Regions from separate parts of the Paenibacillus medicaginis genome, predicted to be linked through region 2. Evidence: predicted binding sites of a transcription regulator. Region 2 holds the regulator's gene; the other holds the start of a gene.

Region 1 (3,418 bases), on a different contig from region 2:
AAGATCGTCGCACCCTTAATTTTAATTGCTGACATAAAGCTTCCTCCTGTCGTTTGGTTTATACCGACAGGTTACAGGATGCCCTTGCGTGAAGGTCAAGGCCGAATCTCTCCTGCTTCTGCAGGCAGGGGACCACGCTGAACGGGAACCGCATAAATCATGTGCACGGCTCCGCTGATAGGGTGAACCGCCGCCAAATAACCGTTCCTTCCGAACCATTCCAGCAGCTCCTGACAATGTGCATAGTATACAGGCGTATCCAAGGAACCGATCACCGTGTCGGCCACATCCATCACCGGCAGATCGTTCCCCGGACTGCCCTCTTCCGCGTACATCAAATCCGCGATGCAGATTCGGCCGTGAGGCTTCAGTACCCGCTTCATCTCGGACAGTGCCACCGGCTTCTGCTCCGGGGTCAGATGACGCAGCGCATAACTGCTTGCCACAAAGTCGAAGCTTCCATCCAGATAAGGTATGGACAGCAAATTGCCCAGTCTCGCCTCCACCTGCGGGAATTTGCGGCGACACTGCTTCAGCATTTCCATGGACTGGTCGATCCCCGCCATTGCCGCACCAGCTTCCGCAAGCAATCCTGCCAGGTTGCCCGTGCCGGCGCCGGCATCCAGGCCCCTTTCCCCCGGAGCGGGAAGAACGCGTTCCACCATCATCCGCAAGGTCGTCGTATAGGCCAGGTGCCGCCCCCCGCTGCTATCCGTTCCGCTGACCAGCTCATCATGCACGGCGGCGCGGCTGTCGAAATCCCATGTGTCCCGCCAGCCGTCACGCAGCTGGCGGCGATGCTTCAGGCCTCCGGCCAGCTCGAACAGGTCCTCCCATTCAGGACCGCGCTCCCCTTGGAGCTGCCGGATCATAAAATCAGCCGCATCCAGATTGCGCTTGCCTTCCATCCAGCGGTCGAACATGGCGGAACGCTGCTGCTCCAGCACATAGACCGCCTCCTCGTGTAGCCCACGATCCAGCAGCTCCAGCAGCTGCTTAACCTCTCCCACCCCCATGCCGAATTCACGCAGCGTCACAATGATGCGCAGGCGCAGCGCATCCCGCTGGCTGAACAGCCGATAGCCGTTCCCCGGGTCCTTGCCGGGCCGGATCATCCCTTTTTCCTCATAAAACCGGATCGCCCGCGCGGAAATATTCAGCTGCCGGGCCAGTTCGTTAATTTTCATTCTATGCATATTCCGTTCCCCTCCCTGTGTCCACATCATTATAAAACATTGACGCAACGTTAAGGTAAGCACGGGCCAATTGCTCCCCACATTCAGGGATAAAGGTGAATGCCCGCCGCTTTTCCGGAATGACAAAAAGGCGGGTATTGGACGGAATACCGCCCGTCAATACCCGCTTCATTTGCCGTGCAGTTTTGTTCCACCCTCGCCAAAGGCCCAGCCGTAAGCCAGGACCATATCCTCCCATTTTTTCAAAAGCGGCGGTGTGCTGTACCAATAAAACGGGAACTGCAGAACGATACGGTCATGTTCCTCCAGCAATTGCTGCTCACGTGCCACATCAATCTGTTCGGACGGATATTCCTCATACAGATTATGTACGGTCACGTTTGACTTGCCTTGAAGCTCCTCGACCCACCGTTTGTTAATGCGGGATTGCTCCAAATGGGGATGCGCCACAATAACTAATGTTTTCATTCAAGATCTGCCCTCTTTCATAATAATTAACATTCGAATTAATTGTAACTACATTAGTTACATATGATCGTTTTAGCTACTCTTTTGTGATTCGTCAAGTCTTTAGTTATTCATTTTTAGAAACCAGTAATTACCTCATACATAGAACAAATGTTTGTTCTATAATATACAGGAATGTACGTTCGCATTTATACCTTAAGTTGGAGGAAACAAGATGGCTAAGACAAATGAGCGAACCATTTTTTTGGCAGACTGCCAGAGCTTCTATGCCAGTGTCGAGAAAGCAGAACATCCGGAGTATAAAAACAAGCCGCTTGTGGTAGCAGGAGACCCTACACGCAGGTCGGGGATTATTTTGGCCGCATGTCCTATAGCCAGAAAACACGGTGTAGCTACAGCCGAACGCCTCGGTCAAGCACTCAAGAAGTGTCCGGAGTTGGTCATTGTACGTCCCCGCATGAAATATTATATTGATGTTTCTTTGAAAATCACCGAGATATATAGGAAATATACCGACTTGGTGGAGGTTTTCAGCGTTGACGAGCAGTTTCTCGATGTGTCCCGCAGCCAGCATATATTCGGCAGCGATCCCATGACCATTGCCCGGGAAATCCAGCAAAAGGTTCTGCTTGACACCAAGATCTGGGTGCGGATTGGCATCAGCTCCAACAAAATGCTGGCCAAAATCGCAACCGATATTTGGGCGAAGAAGAACAAGAGCGGCCTGTTCACGCTGTCCAGGAACGAGATAGAACCTCTGTTGTGGCCGCAGCCGGTGAACAAAATGTTCGGCGTGGGCTCACGCATGACAGCCCATTTCGCGCGGCTCGGCATGACCACCATCGGAGATATTGCCAGAACGCCCTTGCCTGAGCTGAAGCGCAAATTTCGTGCCCATTTTGGCAAGCAATCGGATATTCAGGCTGAAGTGATGTGGAGAACAGCCAACGGCCTGGACGACAGCCCTGTCGCCCCGTACACGTTCAGCACTCCGCAGAAGTCGATCGGCCATATGATGACCCTGCCCAGGGATTATGTAGAGCCGCACGAGGTGGAGACCATTTTGCTGGAGCTCACGGAGGAAGTATGTCGGGACACCCGCCGCAAAGGATACATGGGCTCCGTGGTCACCGTTGGCTGCATGTGCAGCCCGTACGAGACGCCGACCGGATTTTCCCGCCAGATGAAGCTGCCTGATCTGACCAACAATACGAATAAAGTCTACCAAACCGTGAAGGAGATTTTCTATAAGTTCTGGAATCATATGCCGGTACGGCGCCTGGGTATCAGCCTGAGTGGTTTGACGGACGGGGAGACATACCAGCTCTCCTTCTTTGAAGACGAGGAGCGAACCCGCTCTCTGGAAAAAGCCACGGACAGCATTAAAGAACGGTATGGCAGCGCGGCGATCATCCGGGCCTCCTCCCTCACCCCCGCCGGGCAGGCTTTGGAGAGATCTTTGAAAATCGGGGGGCATTATAAATGAGAGGGGGTTTATCTTTCATCTTCAGAATTTTTTTAGATTTATCCTCGTGAATTCCTTAGATTTTTCCGTTACTATGTTTATGTGGAAAACAAAGCGAGGGGGAAAAATAGTTGAACATCAATGAAAATCTGCTTTTTTTAAAAGGCTTTCTCCAAAATCCAAAACGAGTGGGAAGTGTCCTGCCTAGTTCCCGGTTTCTAGGGGCTAAAATGGTTCAAAATGTACCATGGAATGAGGTCAAGGCTGTCGCAGAGCTCGGGTCAGGTAC
Region 2 (3,418 bases):
CTGCTTTTCAACGATAACATATCCGGATTGAACCTTGATCCCCTTGATCTGATCCGCTGGCATCGAACGCTCTCTGCCGCCTTTTAACGTATACAGAGCGTTTTTGCCAACCCGCAGGTACGGACGGCGAAGAAAAAATACAACCGCAAGCAGCATATAAAGCCCGAATACAAGCCAATCCATGCCCCTCATGCCTACCTGTGTCCAGAACATGGTCAAGACCAGATACAGGACAGACAGGCCCACCAGCATGATCGGAACTGTCAAATTGCGCCCATGATATGTATCGCCGGTATTGCCTGTGCTGCTGCCGATCGGTTGCCCCCCCTGCTTTCTGCGCTGCTTGTTCACTTTCTCCATGTTTTTGCGAATTTTTCTTTCAAATGAACCGGCCATATGCACATTTCCTTCCTCTAAATAGTGACGGTTATATAGTGACGGCGCATCTGCCCGGGCCGCCGACAAGCGGACCGGTCCGTAACACCGGCTGTATATCGCTATATAATGTAATTAATGCTTCGGTCCTTTGTCTTGGTCCGGCTCGTCATCCACAATTTCGATGGATTCCAGCTGCTGGCGGAAATTTTTGCGGATGTTGCCCAGATAAATTTCGCGAAGCTCGGCTCTTTCCTTTATTTCGGCTTCAGTCAAGCCCTCTCCTTTTGCTTTGCGCGCGAGCTCATTGATGCGCGCTACCAAGCTGTCAATATCCAATTTTTGTCCCCTCCAAATAAGCAAAGATACTATACACTTTGACACGTTAAAAAGAGCTTGTCAAGGTTCCCGCAAGCTCTGGCAACAGTCTTGTTCTCAAAATTCTGGCAGGTGCAGCACATCCCCCGCCCTGATTCCGGAGCTCTTAAGCCCGTTGATCCGAATAATTCCTTCTATAACTTTTCATCAGCAAAAATTTGTTTGCTGACTTTCAGAACTTATGTTTGTACGAACGACAGTTCTATGCTATAATTTTCCCAAACGTTACTTAAATGGGGTTGATGGGATATGTCTAAGATTTCCAGCAGGCAGCAGGCAATTTTGGAATTTATACGTAATGAGGTTCGCTTAAAGGGATACCCTCCCTCAGTAAGAGAGATCGGAGAGGCGGTCGGACTTGCCTCCAGCTCTACTGTCCATGGACATCTGGACAGGCTTGAGAAGAAAGGGCTAATCCGCCGGGATCCCACCAAGCCGCGGGCAATCGAGCTGCTCGGTCAGGAGGATTCGGATCAGACACATATGTTCAGCTACACGGTAACCCGGGTCCCGGTGGTCGGCAAGGTAACCGCAGGCATTCCGATCACGGCCACGGAGAATATTGAGGATTATTTTCCACTGCCTCAGCAATTTGTCGGCGATGACAAGATGTTTATGCTGTCTGTTGTAGGGGACAGTATGATTGAAGCAGGCATCAGCAATGGGGACTTTGTCATTGTAAGACAGCAGCAAACAGCTAATAACGGAGATATTGTTGTGGCGATGACGGAGGAGGATGAAGCGACCGTGAAGACCTTCTACAAAGAGAAAGATCATGTCCGGCTTCAACCCGAGAACCCGAAATATGAACCGCTCCGCTTGACCAAAGTCAGCATACTGGGCAAGGTAGTCGGTTTGTTCAGGGATTTCCACTAAATCAGCTTAGACCGAACACACCCCTGCATTTTGTGCTATTTTGCATAAAACGCAGGGGTGTTCCTGTTTCATCAGAAGTTAATCTGATGAATGATTCTGTTTCTGTGCTCATGCTGATGAATGTCTGCCGTCAGGCAATTGTCCAATCAAGCACGGCTAAATGGCATATGTTATATCAACATATCCGAAAGGAGTTGTCAGAATGACTTATTATCCGGCAGCAGCGCCTATCGTCTGCCCTCCGATTCGAATCATCAATGATCGCTACTATCCAACGGTCGTTCCGGTAGTTCACCCCATTGAAGTGATCAACAAATGCCATCCGGTTCCTATACCGCATCATATGTACCCTGTAATCGTGAAAAACGATCCAAGCTGCTACATCTGCTCTGTAGGCAAAAAAAGAAGAGGCCGCTAAGCAGCCCTCTTCCACATGTGACTATTCACAACCAAAAGCCTTGGAGTGTCCAAGGCTTTTCCGTCCGAACTTCATTTGCACGTTATATTCCCATCGTCCAAATAAATAAAGCCCTCAGCGCTGATGCGCCAAGGACTCTCCCCCTTAGTAAAGAGACAAATACTGATCTCTCTCCCATTGGTGAACTTGAGTGCGGTACATATCCCATTCGATTTCCTTGAGCTCATAGAAGTAAGCAAGAGCATGGTCGCCAAGCGCGTCAGCAATGACTTCGCTGCGCAGCAGCTCGCCAAGCGCCTCTTTCAGATCAGCTGGCAGGCTGGCGATTCCTTCTTCCACCAGTTCCTCTTCTGTCATGACATAAATGTTACGGTCAATTGGAGCAGGCAGTGAAAGCGCGCGTTTGATGCCGTCCAGACCTGCTTTAAGCATAACGGCCAGCGCAAGATAAGGATTCGCGGCAGGGTCCGGATTGCGGACTTCGACGCGAGTACTCAAACCGCGCGAAGCCGGTATACGGATCATCGGACTACGGTTGCTTGCAGACCAGGCCACGTAGGACGGAGCTTCATAACCAGGCACAAGACGTTTGTACGAGTTCACGGTCGGGTTCGTAATCGCCGCCATCGCGCGGGCATGCTTCAAAATACCGGCCATATAATGTCGGGCTGTCCGGCTCAGGCCGAGCTGGTCATTTTCATCATAAAAAGCGTTCTCATCACCTTGGAACAACGATTGGTGGCAGTGCATGCCGGAACCGTTCACACCAAACAGCGGCTTTGGCATGAACGTTGCATGCAGGCCATGCTGTCTGGCGATCGTTTTCACTACGAGCTTGAACGTTTGAATCTGGTCGGCCGCTTTAATCGCATCGGCATATTTGAAGTCAATCTCATGCTGTCCCGGCGCCACCTCGTGGTGAGAGGCTTCGATCTCAAAGCCCATCTCCTCCAAGGTCAGTACGATTTCACGTCGGCAGTTTTCACCCAGGTCTGTAGGGGCAAGATCAAAGTAGCCGCCTCTATCATTCAGCTCTTCGGTCGGATTGCCTTTTTCATCGGTTTTGAACAGGAAAAATTCCGGCTCAGGTCCCACGTTCATGGACGAAAAGCCCATTTGTTCCGCTTCCTTCAGCACTCTCTTCAGAATGCCACGCGGGTCGCCAGCGAAAGGAGTACCGTCAGGCATGTAAACGTCACAAATCAAACGCGCCACGCGATCCTGGGTAACCCAAGGGAAAATGACCCAGGTATCCAGATCAGGGTATAGATACATATCGGATTCCTCGATTCGCACATAACCTTCGATCGAAGAGCCGTCAAACATCATTTTGTTATCCAGTGCTTTCACAAGCTGGCTCACCGGAATTTC

Evidence for each region. The regulator LexA, encoded in region 2, represses DNA repair genes until DNA is damaged. The targets are predictions, from matches to a motif close to CGAACATATGTTCG.
Region 1: a site for LexA is predicted at 1,836-1,849, ahead of ACE5LO_RS03575 (DNA polymerase IV). Genes of this name have one in related genera too.

The regions. Positions count from the first base shown of each region.
Region 1 is NZ_JBHIRY010000002.1:222,954-226,371, reverse strand. It holds gene ACE5LO_RS03590 (amidohydrolase) at 1-35, opposite strand, end outside; gene ACE5LO_RS03585 (MerR family transcriptional regulator) at 96-1,196, opposite strand; partial or broken gene ACE5LO_RS03580 (NAD(P)H-dependent oxidoreductase) at 1,368-1,664, opposite strand; gene ACE5LO_RS03575 (DNA polymerase IV) at 1,879-3,150, shown strand; partial or broken gene ACE5LO_RS03570 (class I SAM-dependent methyltransferase) at 3,261-3,418, shown strand, end outside.
Region 2 is NZ_JBHIRY010000001.1:122,843-126,260, forward strand. It holds gene ACE5LO_RS00610 (hypothetical protein) at 1-396, opposite strand, end outside; gene ACE5LO_RS00615 (DUF896 domain-containing protein) at 511-714, opposite strand; gene lexA (transcriptional repressor LexA) at 1,003-1,629, shown strand; gene ACE5LO_RS00625 (hypothetical protein) at 1,832-2,047, shown strand; gene glnA (type I glutamate--ammonia ligase) at 2,192-3,418, opposite strand, start outside.